Regions from separate parts of the Anaerobacillus sp. 1_MG-2023 genome, predicted to be linked through region 1. Evidence: predicted binding sites of a transcription regulator. Region 1 holds the regulator's gene; each other region holds the start of a gene.

Region 1 (5,658 bases):
AAGGAAATGATTTAGGGGAACTAGATCGTTATGATGATCGCCCGCTATATTGGACTCGATTACATATGACTGCTGCCCTCAGGCAATGGGAACCATCATATACAGTAACGGAGAAAAAGCAAGAAGAACTGATGAAGAAACTAGAGTACACGTCAAGGGGAATTACTTCTATTGATTTTCCAAAAGGGGAGAAAGTTAAGCGCGTTTTAGTAAGCGGATTTGATCCATACCGTTTAGAACAGGAATTTAGGAGATCAAACCCTTCTGGCGCTGCAGCGCTTCAGATGGATGGGAAAGTCGTTTTGACGGAAGAAGGTCCAGCTTTTATTCAAGCAGCGAATTTTCCGGTACGATGGGATGATTTTGATGAAGGAATCGTTGAAGATACATTTGGACCTTACCTGGTTAATAGTAAAGAGCAGGTGGATCTCATGATGACAATCAGTCAAGGGGGTCCAAAAGCTATGACCATCGAAGGGTTTGCCGGGAGATGGCGCACAGGGGTTGGAAACACTCTTGAAGATCGCTCAGAAGTTATTCCGACAGTGAGCAATTGGCCGATGCCTGAAAAACTGCCGGAATTTATTGAAACAACGCTTCCTTACAAGGAAATGATTGCAGCCAATACTGGACCATGGCCGGTGGAAAGAGGCGATGAAGTATGCGAATGGCTCGCACCAGAATATCGTGATAAACCGTATGAATGCCATGAAGGGGGTCCGACTGAAGGATCAAAAGCTCGTAAAGGAGGAGGCGGAAGCTACTTATCGAATGAAAGTCAGTACCGATCCAATCGTGTGCGAATTGGGATAGGAGCTTATGATATTCCGGGTGGACACCTTCACGTAGCCGCTCAGGAGTACTATCCTGAAGATCCTTCCGTTTATATCACTGATGAGTTCCAAAAGTTCCGTCAGGCGACAGTAGATCAAACAGTTGAATTAGTTATAGCGGCTTCAGAGGCTGCTGAAAAGTAACCGTTTAAGAATAATGTTAGAAGTATACAAAACCGCTCTTCATTTAAATGAAGGGCGGTTTTGTATAGCCTGTAAGAGTTAAAAGTAGGTCGGTGAGGTTGGTTGTAATGTAAAGCTACACCCCTATGCTCTTCAAACTGCGATCATTTACCCAGACGGAGGGATTAATAAATAAAAGAAGAGAAGAAGCTCGTATTGATATAGCCCAGAAAGCTTATATAACATAAAAAAAGAAGCGCACGCAGCGCTTCTAGTGAATGGAGCGAAAGACCCCAATTACTTTACCGAGAATAGAAACGGAATCAAGAATGATCGGTTCCATCGATGAGTTTTCCGGTTGAAGTCGGAAGTAGTTGCTTTCTTTAAAGAATCGTTTAACAGTTGCTTCAGCTTCATCTGTCATCGCGACAACAATATCACCGTTATTTGCAGTTGGTTGTTGCTTCACAATGACCATATCACCGTTATAAATACCAGCTTCGATCATACTATCCCCTTCAATCACAAGAATAAAAGTATGCTCTTCATCCTGTGCAAACTGCTCTGGAAGCGGGAAGTATTCTTCTACATTTTCAATGGCAGTGATCGGTTGACCAGCAGTTACTTTACCAATGACGGGAACGTTTACAGTGTGTTGACGAGGAATATCGATTGTTTCATCAAGACCAAGCACTTCGATAGCTCTTGGTTTTGTTGGGTCTCGTCTGATATACCCTTTTTTCTCGAGTCTTGCCAGGTGGCCATGGACAGTGGAGCTTGAAGCGAGTCCAACAGCTTCGCCAATTTCTCTTACAGAGGGTGGATAACCCTTTTGCTTAACTTCGACTTTAATAAAGTCCAGAATGTCCTGCTGACGCTTTGATAGTTTCATAATATCTGGCACCTCGTTCCAATCTATCTATTTGTTAGTAGTATACCAGAATTTTTGTTCGCATACAAACATAAGTTCGAAGAAATTAGTTGACACGAACAGAGGTTCTGATATACTAAAAACAGAACAAATATTCGCATATGGGGTGATTGGGATGAGAAAGCAAGCTGGGGGCTTGTCTGGAGTTGATTTTCTTGTCATTATATCTTTTGTAGCTGTGTTAATTATTGTGTTTTTATCTTTGCGAACAGCTGCAGCTGAGGAGTATGATCGTTACACAACGGTACAATTGGAGCAGGGAGATACTGTTTTAGAAATTGCGGAAGAATTCCGTACTGCACATGAGTTGTCTGATCGGAAGTTCGTCAGCTGGGTTGAAGAAGTGAATAGCATTGATGCAAACCGAATTACAGCAGGAGATACTCTCATCATCCCTGTTGAAGCGAACGCTACCGCACTTGGGGGTAAAGAATAAAGTATGAACGCCGTTATTTATTGTCGGGTAAGCACAAAGAAAGAAGCACAGGAGTCTTCTCTTGCCAGGCAAAAAGAAGAACTACAACGATTTGCATCACAGTCAGGTTTTATTATACAGCGCTTGATTGAAGAAAAGCACAGCGGGTATGACATTGATCGCGATGGCATACTCGAGGTGCTTGACTTATTGAAAGAGGGGCATGTTGAGGCATTGCTCATTCAAGATGAAACGAGACTTGGGAGAGGGAATGCAAAGATCGCTCTTCTACATGCCGTCCATAAATATGGAGGGACGATTTATACAGTGAATCAAAACGGAGAACTTCAATTGTCGGAATCTGATTCGATGGTTCTTGAGATCGTTAGTATCGTTGAAGAATTTCAGCGCAAGCTTCATAATCTGAAAATTAAACGTGGAATGGACAAGGCGGTTAAAGAAGGCTATCGACCGCAGCGAAACCTCAGCCAGCAAAATCAAGGTGGGCGTGAGCGGGTGGAAGTTCCAATCGAAGAAATTGTTAATCTACGAAACCGTGGTCTTACGTTTAATGAGATAGCTGCAACGCTAAAAGGATTTGGACATCACGCTTCGAAAGCAACGGTACATAGACGTTATCAGGAATATGTTGACGAGCAGAACGAGAAGCACTAAACTTGTCTATGTTCAAAACATGCGTTAGCATGTGAGATACAAGTTTCAGTAAAGGAGCTATTTTACATGCCTTTTGAAGATAAACTCCAAAGAATTAACGAGCTATCTCGTAAAGCAAAAGAATCATCATTAACAGAAGATGAGAAAAAAGAACAGAAAAAGCTACGTAAGGAATATTTAGCAAATTTCCGTTCTTCTTTCAAAAACCAACTTCATTCTATAAAAGTTGTAGATGAAGAAGGTACAGATGTAACACCTGAAAAGCTTAAGGAAAGCAAGAAAAACCGTCGCTTTCTTCAGTAGAAAATAGCCTAATTTTGCGAAAAGCAAAATTAGGCTATTTTTATGGTTGCAATTTTTCGAATATTCGTTATACTGTACTATAACAAGATGTACTAATACAAAACGGAGAGGGCGGATATGATGTTTGTTGTAACTGATTCTGCAGCTGAGTTTTACAAAAATGAGATGGAACTTGGTAACGGTGATTGCTTAAGGTTATTCGTACGCTACGCAGGGAGTGGAGACAGCGGAGGTTTTTCTCTTGGGGTCATGTCTGATAAGCCTTCATATGATGATTATAAGCAAGAAATTGGAGGAGTTACGTACTTCGTTCGACCGGACGATCAATGGTTTGTTGATCGAATGAAGCTTGATTATGATGAGAGATCCGGCGGTGTTCTTTGTGACCTGCCGAGTATGGCATAGCATTCTAAAGACCTGTACTATAACATATATGTTATAGTACAGGTCTTTTTAATTTCGACAAAACTAGTGAAGCCTAGCCTCCATGTATAGACAATCATTTTATGAGAACTCATTTATACTTTCTTTTATATGAGTCGATTCTTGGGTAGGGGGGAGTTATATGAGGCATTACGAAATGTATTTCGTTAAGCAGCAGATTGCAGAACAATATGCTGGTAAGGAGCATCTGTTGTATCAACTTTTCCTCGAAAGGAAGCGGGCTATTCAGGCTGATCAGAAAGAGCTTCTAGAAAAACAGGTAGCCTTTATTACAGAGCCTGTGGAAGAAGAAGAACTAAATACCTGTTTAGTCAATGAATTGGGTGGCTTTCGCACGTATGAATTTAAAAATGAAGGGCATCGATTGTGTATTAAACAATCTAAAAGCGATGCATCTTTATTTGTTAGAAGCGAGAAGATAAATATATATGCTAGCGGATCAAACGAGGCTGAAACAGTCTTTTTTGAAGTGATACGAAAATTAACTCCTTCGTTCTTTGCGATTGACTTCCAATCCGGTCGATACGGGTGGCTTAACCCAATTAAACAACAGAAACTAGTTTGAATAAACTCCTACTATTTTAATAGACGTTATTGTATAATCATTAAGGGTTGTAGTACACTATTGGAAGAGAAAGAATAAGGAGGAAATCTAGAATGTGGTGGATGTACACGCTTGTGGGCGTGCTAGCGTTGATTGCTGGAGTAGCACTTGGCTTTTTTATTGCCCGCAAATATATGATGGACTATTTAAAGAAGAATCCCCCTATTAATGAAAATATGCTTCGTGTAATGATGATGCAAATGGGGCAAAAACCTTCTCAGAAGAAGATTAATCAGATGATGAAGGCTATGAATAGTCAAATGACAAACAACGATAAATAGCTTATTGAGCACTCTGGTAACAGAGTGCTTTTTGTATGGAGTAATTTTGGTTGACGGGTCTAATTGGTGTGATGGTATGATAGATTAGACTATAAAAAATCAGGAAGTGTTCACATGACAATGAAAAACTTAGTAGTAGCAACTGGCCTTTCGTTCGCGCTTTTAGCCGGATGCCAGGCAGGAGATGGAGAGCAAACGTCTAACCAGACAGAGAATCAGTCGCAGAATGATGGACAGACGAATAACGGCTCCTCGAATAGTTCAGAAAATAATGATGGAAACCAAAACAATAACAAGCAAAATGATAGCAGCAAGAAAGAAGAGCAAGAAAGCGATCAAAGCGATGAGGCCAAGAAGGATAAATCAGAAGCGTATCCAACGATGGCTGAAACCGTTGAGAAAAATGGAGAGAATTTAACTGTAACGAATCCAGACAGTATTTATGTTGTGGCAAACAAAGAGCGAAATCTACCTTCTGACTTTGTGCCCCAAAATCTTGTGGAACCGGATGTTTCTTCGTACGCACCAAAAGATGACCCTAAAAGGCTAATGGTCAAGGAAGCGGCTACAGCGCTTGAAAAAATGTTTGCCGGTGCAAAGAAAGATGGATTTGAATTAAAAGCTGTCTCTGGCTACCGCTCCTATGAGCGACAGGAAGCTATTTTTGCTTATAATGCTGAACAGCGTGGAGAAGAAGTGGCAAACCAGGTTAGTGCTCAGGCGGGGCAGAGTGAACATCAGACGGGATTAACGATGGATATTAGCACGCCTTCTCTAGGGAGCTCTCTTACCGAAGAATTTGGCAATACGCCAGAAGGTAAGTGGGTAGCAGAGCATGCGCATGAATATGGCTTTGTTGTTCGTTACTTAAAAGGAAAAGAAGATATCACTGGCTATCAGTATGAGCCATGGCACGTTCGCTATGTGGGCAAGGAAGCGGCTTCTGATGTTCATGAAGCGGGCGTTACGCTTGAAGAATTTTTCTCTGAAGAAAAATAGTTATGGAATGTTCATAGTTTGAATAAGATAAATCGTTTACAATAGAGGTT
Region 2 (5,658 bases), on a different contig from region 1:
CTTCGTCATCTTACCTTGCTTAGGAATCTTGTATTCTTCACCATCTTCAGCTGCAACCGTTGCTCTTATACCTTCACGCACTTTCTTTTGAATCGTTGTCGGAGTAATGCCGTATTTTGCGTTGTATTTTTGTTGAATTTCTCTTCTACGACTCGTTTCATTCATTGCCACTTCCATTGAATTGGTGATTTTATCAGCATACAAGATAACATGGCCACCTGAATTTCGAGCAGCACGTCCGATTGTTTGAATTAAAGAACGTTCAGATCGTAAGAACCCTTCCTTATCTGCATCCAAAATTGTCACAAGGGATACTTCCGGAATATCGAGACCTTCCCTTAAGAGGTTAATTCCTACAAGAACGTCAAATACACCTAATCTGAGATCACGAATAATTTCAATACGCTCGAGCGTCTTTATTTCAGAGTGAAGGTAACGTACCTTTACCCCCATTTCAAGTAAATAATCCGTTAAATCCTCTGACATCTTTTTCGTAAGTGTCGTCACCAGCACTCGCTCATTACGTGCAGATCGCTGATTAATTTCATCTAATAAGTCATCAATTTGACCTTCGATAGGACGAATTTCAATCGTCGGATCAAGCAGACCGGTTGGACGGATAATTTGTTCGACAACTTTGGTTGAATGTTCTTCTTCATATGGCCCTGGCGTTGCAGATACATAAACAAATTGATGAGCCTTCTCTTCAAATTCTTCAAAGCGAAGTGGGCGATTGTCTTTTGCTGATGGCAAGCGGAAGCCATGATCCACTAGCACACCTTTTCTTGCCTGATCTCCATTGTACATTCCTCTTACTTGGGGAAGCGTAACGTGAGATTCATCAACCATAATTAAGAAATCATCTGGAAAGTAGTCCATTAACGTATATGGCGTTGCACCTGCTTCTCTCAGTGTCAAATGCCTGGAATAGTTTTCAATTCCTGAACAAAAGCCCATTTCAGCCATCATTTCAATATCGTATCTCGTTCGCTGTTCAAGACGTTGAGCTTCAAGAAGCTTTCCTTCTTCATTTAAAACCTTCAGTCTCTCTTCAAGCTCAGCTTCAATTCGCTGTATCGCGATTTTCAACTTTTCTTCACGGGTAACGAAGTGGGAAGCTGGGAATATAGCCACGTGCTCTCTTTCTCCAAGAATTTCACCTGTTAGTGAATTTACTTCAGTAATACGGTCAATTTCATCTCCAAAAAATTCGACGCGAATACAGTGTTCATCTCGTGAGGCAGGGAAAATTTCCACAACGTCTCCTCTAACCCGGAACGTACCACGTGTGAAATTAATATCATTTCGCGAATATTGAATATCAACCATATTGCGCAACAGTTGATCACGATCTTTTTCCATACCTTTTCGAAGCGAAAGTACTAGGCTTCTGTATTCTTCTGGATTACCGAGACCATAAATACAAGAAACACTTGCTACAATAATGACGTCATTACGCTCAAACAAACTGGATGTAGCAGAATGTCGTAGTTTATCTATTTCGTCATTAATACTTGCATCTTTTTCGATGAATGTATCTGATTGAGGTATGTACGCTTCTGGTTGATAATAATCATAATAGCTTACAAAATATTCCACAGCATTATGCGGAAAGTACTCCTTAAATTCACTATATAATTGACCAGCAAGCGTTTTATTGTGCGCAATAATGAGGGTCGGTTTATTCACCTCTTGTATCACGTTAGACATTGTGAACGTTTTACCAGTCCCTGTTGCGCCGAGCAACGTTTGGTGGCGTTCATTATTATGAACACCTTGTACAAGTTTCTTAATGGCTTCAGGCTGGTCGCCTTGAGGATTATAATCAGATACCAACTCGAACTTTTTTTCCACCATCTTCGCCTCCGTTCCTATCATCCATGTCACTTATTATATCACAGAATATGGTCTAAACTTCAATTAAAGCGAACTGATATTCGCATTGCATTTTCAAGGTTATCTTTCTCTTCATTCAAAACTGTTGTATGCTGTTAAAGATTGATTCACAGTGTAGCAGAATTCACGCACTTAAAGGGATTACTAAGTATTACTACAAAGGAGTTTTAACATTGCTGCTTTTATGGGCTTTACCACTTGGCCTCTCGATCGGTGCTGTCTCAGGATTTTTTGGCGTAGGCGGGGGATTTCTCCTCACACCTATCCTTTTGTTACTTGGTTATTCACCTGCAACAGCAATCACCATTAGCCTTCTTTATAGCATGAGTACTTCGATTTCTGGAGCTTTGAAGTATATTCAAAGTAGAAGAATTCTATGGAAAGTGACTCTTTTTCTATCGATTAGTGGCATGGTCGGCACACAGCTTGCTCAACCACTTGTCTTATATATGGAAGAGAGCAAAATCGATGGTCCTGTTATCTCAACTTTATATATCGTTCTTCTTGCATACTTTTCCATATCCATGCTTTCCAAAGGACAAACTATAGATGAAGAAAATTCTTCTATTTCTGTTTCCCCTCTTCGAACAATTTTAATCGGCTTACTAGGCGGATTTATTTCTTCTACTCTTGGAGTGGGGGGCGGTTTTGTCATGGTACCACTTTTAATTCATGTACTACGTCTCCCGCCACGCCTTGCAGTAGGTACATCTTTAACTTCGATCTTCTTCATTGTATTGACCGGTTTTTTCTCATATATTCAAACGGTTACCATTCCGACCACCCTCGCCATTCTCTTAGTGAGTGGAGCAGTCATTGGAGCTAGAATTGGGGCTGGAATGACAGATTCTTTCACTGAAACCACAATAAAGAATCTCCTTGGTATCCTTTACTTTTTTACATTAGTTAGTATTCTATTACAGCTATTCCATCAATCAATTTCAGGCCTACTCATTCTATTTCTCTATATCATTTGCTTAATGTGTCTCTTCATTTACCAGTATTGGACGAAAAAGAAGCGCCTATTCTTTTTAAAATAGGCGCTACTTCATTTTCTTCTTATTTTGTTTTTGTGTTTTCATTGAAAAGTAAAATCCAACAAGCGCTGACAAAACCGTTAAGACAATCAAATGTATCGGATGATCGATTCCACCAAACACAGCCCACATAAATAAAATCGTTAACCCGAAACTAACGTAAGTATTATATGTAACTCGCGTAAACACGACCATGATAATTGCCGGAACGAATAAAGCAATTAATATTCCTTGCATACTGGTAAGTTCCCCTCTCTAATCACAACTTCTCCCCCCATCTTACAACAAGTTAGGGAGAGAATGCTATGATCATAAAAGAAAACTCATCATTGGATATTCGTAACCTTGTCACATAGAATAAGAAACAACTTTACAATGTAGTAAACTGAGCTGCATCCCAAGGCTTTGGTGTTCCAAATTCACGAGCTAGCTTTCTACTTTCACCTTTGCGACCTTTACGAATCTCTTTTCGTTCAACAGCTGTTTCATTCAAGAATTTCTCCTCTTCTGTTTCAGGGTAAACACCTGGTACTTCAACTGGATTTCCTTCTTCATCAAGGGCTACAAATGTTAAAAGCGCAGTCGCACATACGTGACGTTCACCAGTGAACATTTTCTCTGCAATTGCTTTAACGAAAACCTCCATTGATGTCTTATGAGTCCACGTCACCATGGATTCAAGACAAACAATGTCTCCTTGGTTAATCGGATGAAGAAAATCTACTGAATCGGTTGAAGCTGTTACACAGGGTCTTCTTGAATGACGAGTTGCTGAAATAAGAGCAACGTCATCAATAAAGGCCATCAGTTGACCTCCAAATAATGTTCCATGAATATTTGTGTGAGTCGGATTGACTACGGTTGCTTTAGCCGTTCTGGACTCATTGGTAGACTTCATATTTGTATCTTCGAATACATTGTCCATTCTAATCACCTTTTCTTTCTTAATGGCTCTGCTAGTAAATTATTTTCTAGACTCATACCCTAATCGAGTAAATCTGTGTTGTTAGAAACAAATGACGAAATTCAACTCTTTATAGCTTATTTACTATATTTAAATCCTTTTTCACTAATCCGAGTAATAGGATATTCTTTTGACTCAGCAAGCATTTCAAGAATATTAAAGAGGGATGACTTAGAAATCGTGATTCTATAATGCTTCTCTAGTAGATCTGTCAGGTAAAGCGGCCCCATTGCCACTTGAGAACGTTCAAGGATTTCTACGATTTCGGAAATTGGAGCTCTTGTAACAACAGACGCGCTACCGTGCATTTGATTCATAATTGTTTCACGCTCTATTTCAAACTTTTGAAGCAACTTTATTTCTCTTTCATTAAGATCCATTAATTGTTGCTGCAACTGCTTTTCTCCAGTCATTGCGACATGCTCCTTTACGTTAAGAATGATCAAAGTGTAGCAAGCGTATTGCTAACATACAAGACAGTGAAAATCACTGTAAACGCAATCATGCAGGAGGAGAAACGCTTTTCTCACTTCCATATATTTCTCGAATAGAATCTATAACTAAATGGCATAGAAACAAGTACAATTTTATTTAGGTTTATATTTATAAGTAATAAAGAGAAACATGACTTTTACTATTTAATTAAAATAGCACAACAAAATAGAAGAAAGCCTCAGCCTTCTTCTATTAATTCGTTTATTATTGTGCTTCCTCTTGCTCCTCAAAACGATTTTCTTTTACAAATAGCAAACCAAGCTCATGATGAGTATTATTATAAAGCGCTTTTTGCTCAAACCTAACTTCTCCATTAACATCAAGCACTTCCATTTTACAAAAAGCGGCATTACGTTGCAGAGCCGTATAAAATTCTACACCTTTTCCTAAAGGTATCCCATTCACCTTAGATATGACTTCGCCAACTTGTAAGTTCATTTGATCTGCAGGTGAACCGGGGAGAATTCCAAGAATAACAAGTCCATTATTTCGTTCATTAAAATAGGCAGGCTTATTTTTACCTCGATGAAGAAGTAAAATACCAGCTCGTCCAAGAATCACTAGGATGATCGCAACTAATGCAATCCATCTATTACTCGAAAGGTAACTCACTAGACCAATTAAGACCGTTGCTCCCCCGAGAAGTGCAACCTGCCTCCCATTACTCTTCATTTCTGGAAAGGGTAATGCATGGTGTATAAGCTTTCGAAAGCCAATAGGAAACGGCAATAAGATAAAGGCATAGGTGCCAGCACCAAAATCAAGAAGAGGCCACCATGTAAATGATTCAACCTGACCGACTGGAAGGAAGAGGAATAGTGGTAAAAGCCATAGTCTTTGGACTTCATGGGCCCCCACTAACTTTCCACGTTTACTTTCTACGAGTCTTGGTGACGTCTGTTTCCCAGCATTCATCGTAATGAATAACCCTTCCATAAATACTAGAAAGCCAACTAAAATAGCGAGCGCAATCGGCGATGCATTCCCGATCCCCTCTTGCATCGTATTGAGAGTATCGTTACCGAAATCGATTGGAGTATAAAAAAACGTTGTTAGTGTAGGTAAGATGAACACAAAAGCAGGTGATAAAAAACGAATTTGTCCTGTTACTAAAAGCAAAAATGCTCCGAGACTCATTGCTACGGTGGTACTGAAAGGAATCGTTAAACCAAGCAAAAGATTAAGTATCAGAAAAGCGGCTCCCATCAATAATCCAGGTATGATAGCAAATGGAACATCGTCCAAAACATCATGTACTCTTGTGTG
Region 3 (5,658 bases), on a different contig from region 1:
AAATTCTTCCTGATAAGTTAAGAGAGATCGCTGAACTTCGCGTGAAGCATCAAGATGTTACACTGAAAGAACTCGGTGAGATGGTTACTGGCGGAGCTATTAGTAAATCAGGGATCAATCATAGATTACGAAAGATTGACCAGATTGCTGATAAGCTTCGTGATGGTAAACCGATTTCCTAAGTCTTTCGGACAAGTTAGAAAAAAGCTTCCACCTATAATGGTGGAAGGTTGTTTTCTAGCAGTACAATAGATAGCATGAATCTTCAAAGAAAAACCCTATTTCTTAATGAAAGCATTGGAAATAGCGTTTTTCTAAATTTTTCACCTTTCGAGATAGCGCTTACTTTTTTGGGTGGAATAACACTTTGGTAAATTAAAAATCGAGAGGCTACAAAATAAGCTATCATAGCCTTAGCTTGAAAGTGGCGAGTACAAGAATAACTGGTTTAGCACTTCTAGTGTTCTGATCGACTGTTTTAAATAAGGGGAGGAATGAACAAGTGATTCAAAAAGAAGTTGTGGTTACATTGGATACAGGATTACAGGCACGTCCAGCAGCTCTTTTCGTACAGGAAGCAAACCGATTTAACTCGGACATCTTCCTTGAAAAGGATGGTAAAAAAGTTAATGCCAAAAGCATCATGGGCATCATGAGCTTAGCTGTTGGAACTGGTTCTTCTGTTGTTTTAACTGTTGATGGTAATGATGAGGAAGATGCGATGTCTTCATTAATTGATTTTATTCAAAAAGATTAGCAAAACCTGGCTGTGTGCCAGGTTTTTGTTTTGCATTAAATTGTAAACGTTGCGAAACATTCTTAAGAGAATAGAGTTATAGAGAGAGGGAGCATCCATTGTGTTTCATTGGCTGCTCAAATAGAAGGTGGTTCAAAAACAGCGCCTATTCCAAGAAATAAAAAGCCTTTCCCAATTATGTAGGGAAAGGCTTTCTAGGGTCTATCTTATGCTTTCTTTTCCATTACTTCATCAATCAAGCCGTATTCTTTCGCTTCAGTCGCTTCCATGAAACGGTCACGATCTGTGTCGCGATCGATTGTTTCAAGTGGTTGACCTGTGCGCTCAGAAAGAATTTTGTTTAGCTTCTCGCGCATTTGGATGATGCGTTTTGCGTGAATTTCAATATCAGAAGCTTGACCTTGCGTACCGCCAAGCGGTTGGTGAATCATTACTTCACTGTTTGGTAGAGCATAGCGCTTACCAGGTTCACCAGCAGCAAGAAGGAAGGCACCCATTGAAGCAGCCATACCGATGCAGATTGTTGATACTTTTGGCTTAATGAATTGCATAGTATCGTAAATCGCCATACCTGCAGTGATTGAACCACCGGGGCTGTTGATATAAAGTGAGATGTCTTTATCTGGGTCTTCGGCAGCAAGGAAAAGAAGCTGTGCAACGACTGCGTTTGATACGTTGTCGTCAATTGCTGTTCCTAGCATAATTATACGGTCCTTAAGAAGACGAGAATAAATGTCGTACGCTCTCTCACCGCGGTTTGTTTGTTCAATTACCGTTGGAATTAAAACCATTTTAAATTCCTCCCTTATATTTGTGGAATATGTAGTTGCTGTATGTTCATCATACCTAAAAGGTCAATATAGGTCAAATAAAGTGCTGTCCTATTTTTTAATAGATGAAAAGGGTTTGATTTTTCTTTAACCACATACACCCATTTTCCCCGCATCCCTTTATTTTAAACAGAGGGAATGTTCCTTTTTTTTAATCGATCGTCTGCTAAAAAGTAAGCTAAAATTCGTCTTTCTACCTGATTACGTATTTGAATGGAAGAATAGCGGTATGTTTGATTGTAACCTTGACAATATACTTTGCAAATCACAACATCTTCTTTCGTATCTTCTATATAGACGCGGATTCCTCTATCATGAAGTATTGCTTTTGCCCATTTTAAGTCAGAGGAGGCTAACGTTAAAGCGGCATGAATTAGTTCCAGATAAGGGCGCGGAAGTTTCATTTTCGAACGGTTCACCCATTTCGCGTCAATCTCCAGCACTCTTTTCAGGTAAGGAAGTAAGAGGTAGTTTCTTAATGCCTTAGTTTCTTCTTTACTTAATTGGAACATGATCATCTCCACCTAACAGAACGTATGTTTGGTATAACTTTACTATGAGACAGTTGAGACGTCAAGAACTGAAGCAATACCTTTTCTATGATATGAATGAAATGTTTGGGTAATAGCTTTAGCCTATGTTGTTAATATCTCACCGTTCTCCAGAGCAAAAAAGCAACAGCGTTCATTAACATGGTTTAGATAAAATGCTCTTATACTCTATTGTTTACTCATTGATTGCCACATGGAAGCTATGAAATTCACCTTGCAAAAAAAGGGGGCATATCGTATAATAATCCTTGCGCTAATGAAGCGCGCCCGTAGCTCAGTCGGATAGAGCGGTGGTTTCCGGTACCGCGTCAGTCGGGGGTTCGAATCCCTCCGGGCGCACCAAATACATAATTCCAATCCCTTTCGCTAGTGTGAAGGGGATTTTTTTATGGTAAATGTCATTTTTGTTCGCTTAGATCCAGGGAATGAATAGTATCCTTCATTTTGAACAAAAAAAGAAGAGTAGAACTCGTCCACTCTTCTTGCGATCAGTCTTACCTTCTAACAGGGCTTATCTTTGTCATCGTCATGTCCTTTGCTGATTGCTCCACTCATCGTGTGTTTGAAGCCTGAGTGCATTCCAGTAGCGCATAGTCCAAGCCATAATCCTATAAAGAAGGCTTTTTTGAAGTCTTCCGGTTCAACATAAATGTGGCTCATTACAATTCCAATTCCAATGGAAAGAATCGGTAAGAACCTTACCGGAAAACCAAACACCTTAAAAAGGTGTACAACTCCAATGATGACTGGAAGCAAAGCAATTCCATATACAGCTAAATCCATGGCATTTGCCTCCTTTTTCTCTCTCTATAAGACAGTTTATGTAGAAATTTGACTAAGGGACGGGCTATTTCATCATTTTCTTTAAAAATGGTGTCAAAATCCCCTTTTAAAAAACAGAAAATTCTGGTCATTATCATTTTTTTCATACCATAAAATGAAGCGATATAGTATGATGAAGGTGGAGGGATTGCGATGGAATTAGGATTGATACAAAAGCAGACAACGAAATTAGTCATGACAACCCAGTTGCATCAAGCGATTTCTATACTCCAATATTCTACGGTCGAATTACTGGAGTACGTGAAAGAACAGGCTCTTGAAAATCCATTAATTGAATTACACTCGCCTTCATGGGATGGTGGCGTTCGTTCTTCAAAACGCTCTTATGATACGGGACTTAAAAAAGATCCACTCGAATACGCTGAAACAAGAAAAAGTTTGCATGATGAGCTACACGATCAGGCGAGGTGTCTACACTTTCCACGTAAAAGGGAAGCCATTGTGCATTATTTAATTGATAATATTGATGAAAGTGGTTACTTAAGAATAAATGAGACGGAGGTAATAAATTACCTTGATGTCGAGCCCTTTGAGATTACTGAAGCCATTAGAGAGATTCAATTACTTGATCCAACAGGTATAGGGGCGCGTTCCCTTTCCGAATGTCTCTTATTACAGTTAAAAGAGTCGGGAGAAATTTTTGAGCTTGCTCGAGATCTTGTTTCCTATCATTTGAAAGCGCTAGCAGAAAAGAAATATCGTGAACTCTCGAGAGAATTTCATGTTCCTGTGGAGCAGATACAGCGGGCTGCAGATATAGTAGCTGATCTCGATCCTCGTCCAGGATCAAAGTGGGGCATTGATAAACCATCCTACATTGTTCCAGATGTCATGATAGAAGAGAAAAATGGGAGATTCTCTATTGCATTACTTGATGACGATTTACCAGCAATGAAAGTGAGCAACGCCTACCGTTCTTTTAAAAATAACGAAGCGGAAGAGTATCTAAAGGATAAATACCAGCAAGTCAGCTGGTTATTAAAAAGTATTGAGCAAAGAAAGCAAACGCTTCGTGCAATCATGGGCGTTTTTATTGTTCACCAACAAAATTTTTTGAGAAATGGGATAAGTGAGCTTTCTCCAATAACCTTGAGGGAAGTAGCGATGGAAGCAGATGTTCACGAGTCCACAGTAAGTCGAGCGATTAAAAGCAAATACGTCCAAACACCACATGGTCTTTTTGCCTTAAAGGACTTATTTACGTCCAAACTGTCAAGTGAATCTGGAGAAGCTGCTTCTTCCTCTAGTGTAAAGCTATTTATTAAGGAACTTGTGGAGAATGAGAACAAGATGAAACCATTATCAGATCAAAAGATTGTAGAAGCTCTTCATATCCAGAAAGGGATTGAAGTATCGAGGCGTACAATTGCAAAGTATCGAGATGAGTTAAAGATCTTAAGCTCATCGAAACGAAAACGATATTCGTAGCGGCTACACTAGTCGCTCTTTTTTTGCGTTCGAAAGGTTGTCTGAGTAAACTAGTAAAGTAATGAAGGGAGGTTTAACGTGTGCAAAAATCGGTTATTTTATATTCGAAAGAGACATGCCCCCTTTGTGATGAAGCATATGAACTACTTCTTGAGCTTCAGGAAGAGGAAATGTTCTCTCTTCAGATAGTCGATATTTATAAGGATGAGGCACTGTTAGAAAAGTTTATGCTGATGATACCCGTCGTTGAAATAGATGAGGAAGTAGTGGATTATGGTCGAATTTCAAAAAAAACGATAAGAAAACGCTTACTTTAAAAATTTCAGTATAACATAGTTGCCCATACTTTTGGCAACTGCTACAATGAAAATTGTAAGAAGTTCTTTTTGATCCGGGTGGGACTGAAAATGTCTAAGCGGGACATAATACGTCTCATGGAAAAAGAAGAACAGCAGGGGAGACGAATTATGCGCTCATTATTGTCACTTCAACAAAAATTATTGCCGGACATGTTAGATGTTATGAATAAGCGCTATCGGGTATTAAGACAGTTGAGGCTAATGCAGCCAATTGGCCGTAGAAGTCTCGCGAACAGTCTGGGTATAACCGAACGAGTTCTCAGAAGCGAAGTCACTTTCTTTAAAGATCAGGGGCTCCTACATATGTCTGTACAAGGTATGCAACTGACGGAGGAAGGCGAACAGCTACTTCTTGAGCTTGAACCGGTTATGAATGAAGTTTCCGGGCTTGATAATCTTGAAAAACGCTTGAAAGATAAACTTGGCATTCCGGAAGTATTTATTGTCCCTGGTGATAGTGATGTAACCCCCTGGGTAAAGAAAGAAATGGGCAGAGCCGCTGTGGGACGCTTGAAAAAGTTTCAGCTAAAAGATAGAGTGATTGCTGTAACAGGCGGTACCACGCTCGCAGGTGTGGCTGATATGATGATTCCTTCCTCAGATATGGAAGGGACGCTGTTTGTTCCGGCTCGAGGGGGCCTCGGAGAACAGGTTGAAAATCAGGCCAACACTATTTGTGCGAAGATGGCAAGAAAAGCCCATACTGACTATCGTTTGCTTCATGTTCCAGATCAATTGAGTGAAGAAGCATACCAATCCCTGATTGAAGAGCCTGGTGTGAAAGATATCCTTGAGATTATCAAGTCTGCCGGTATTGTGGTTCATGGGATTGGGGAAGCTAGAACGATGGCGCAAAGGCGTAAATCTACGCTTGAAGTTATTGATAAGAT

Evidence for each region. Region 1 encodes LexA, which represses DNA repair genes until DNA is damaged. Its sites were predicted from a motif close to CGAACATATGTTCG; they were not measured.
Region 2: a site for LexA is predicted at 1,927-1,940, ahead of uvrB (excinuclease ABC subunit UvrB). Genes of this name have one in related genera too.
Region 3: a site for LexA is predicted at 2,117-2,130, ahead of Q4550_RS18645 (YhjD family protein). Genes of this name have one in related genera too.

What each region holds. Positions count from the first base shown of each region.
Region 1 covers NZ_JAUORD010000003.1:225,968-231,625, forward strand. Annotated here, with positions in the region: gene Q4550_RS07460 (hypothetical protein) at 1-977, shown strand, start outside; gene lexA (transcriptional repressor LexA) at 1,228-1,851, opposite strand; gene yneA (cell division suppressor protein YneA) at 2,003-2,323, shown strand; gene Q4550_RS07475 (YneB family resolvase-like protein) at 2,327-2,977, shown strand; gene Q4550_RS07480 (DUF896 domain-containing protein) at 3,044-3,280, shown strand; gene Q4550_RS07485 (HesB/YadR/YfhF family protein) at 3,398-3,685, shown strand; gene sirA (sporulation inhibitor of replication protein SirA) at 3,846-4,289, shown strand; gene Q4550_RS07495 (YneF family protein) at 4,382-4,609, shown strand; gene Q4550_RS07500 (M15 family metallopeptidase) at 4,724-5,608, shown strand.
Region 2 covers NZ_JAUORD010000013.1:11,056-16,713, reverse strand. Annotated here, with positions in the region: gene uvrB (excinuclease ABC subunit UvrB) at 1-1,854, opposite strand, end outside; gene Q4550_RS18475 (sulfite exporter TauE/SafE family protein) at 2,070-2,936, shown strand; gene Q4550_RS18470 (DUF2198 family protein) at 2,940-3,170, opposite strand; gene Q4550_RS18465 (acyl-CoA thioesterase) at 3,304-3,831, opposite strand; gene Q4550_RS18460 (hypothetical protein) at 3,975-4,310, opposite strand; gene Q4550_RS18455 (PDZ domain-containing protein) at 4,597-5,658, opposite strand, start outside.
Region 3 covers NZ_JAUORD010000013.1:46,290-51,947, forward strand. Annotated here, with positions in the region: gene whiA (DNA-binding protein WhiA) at 1-182, shown strand, start outside; gene Q4550_RS18635 (HPr family phosphocarrier protein) at 503-757, shown strand; gene clpP (ATP-dependent Clp endopeptidase proteolytic subunit ClpP) at 964-1,548, opposite strand; gene Q4550_RS18645 (YhjD family protein) at 1,713-2,099, opposite strand; tRNA gene Q4550_RS18650 (tRNA-Arg) at 2,402-2,480, shown strand; gene Q4550_RS18655 (hypothetical protein) at 2,640-2,921, opposite strand; gene rpoN (RNA polymerase factor sigma-54) at 3,114-4,409, shown strand; gene Q4550_RS18665 (glutaredoxin family protein) at 4,490-4,726, shown strand; gene Q4550_RS18670 (sugar-binding transcriptional regulator) at 4,877-5,658, shown strand, end outside.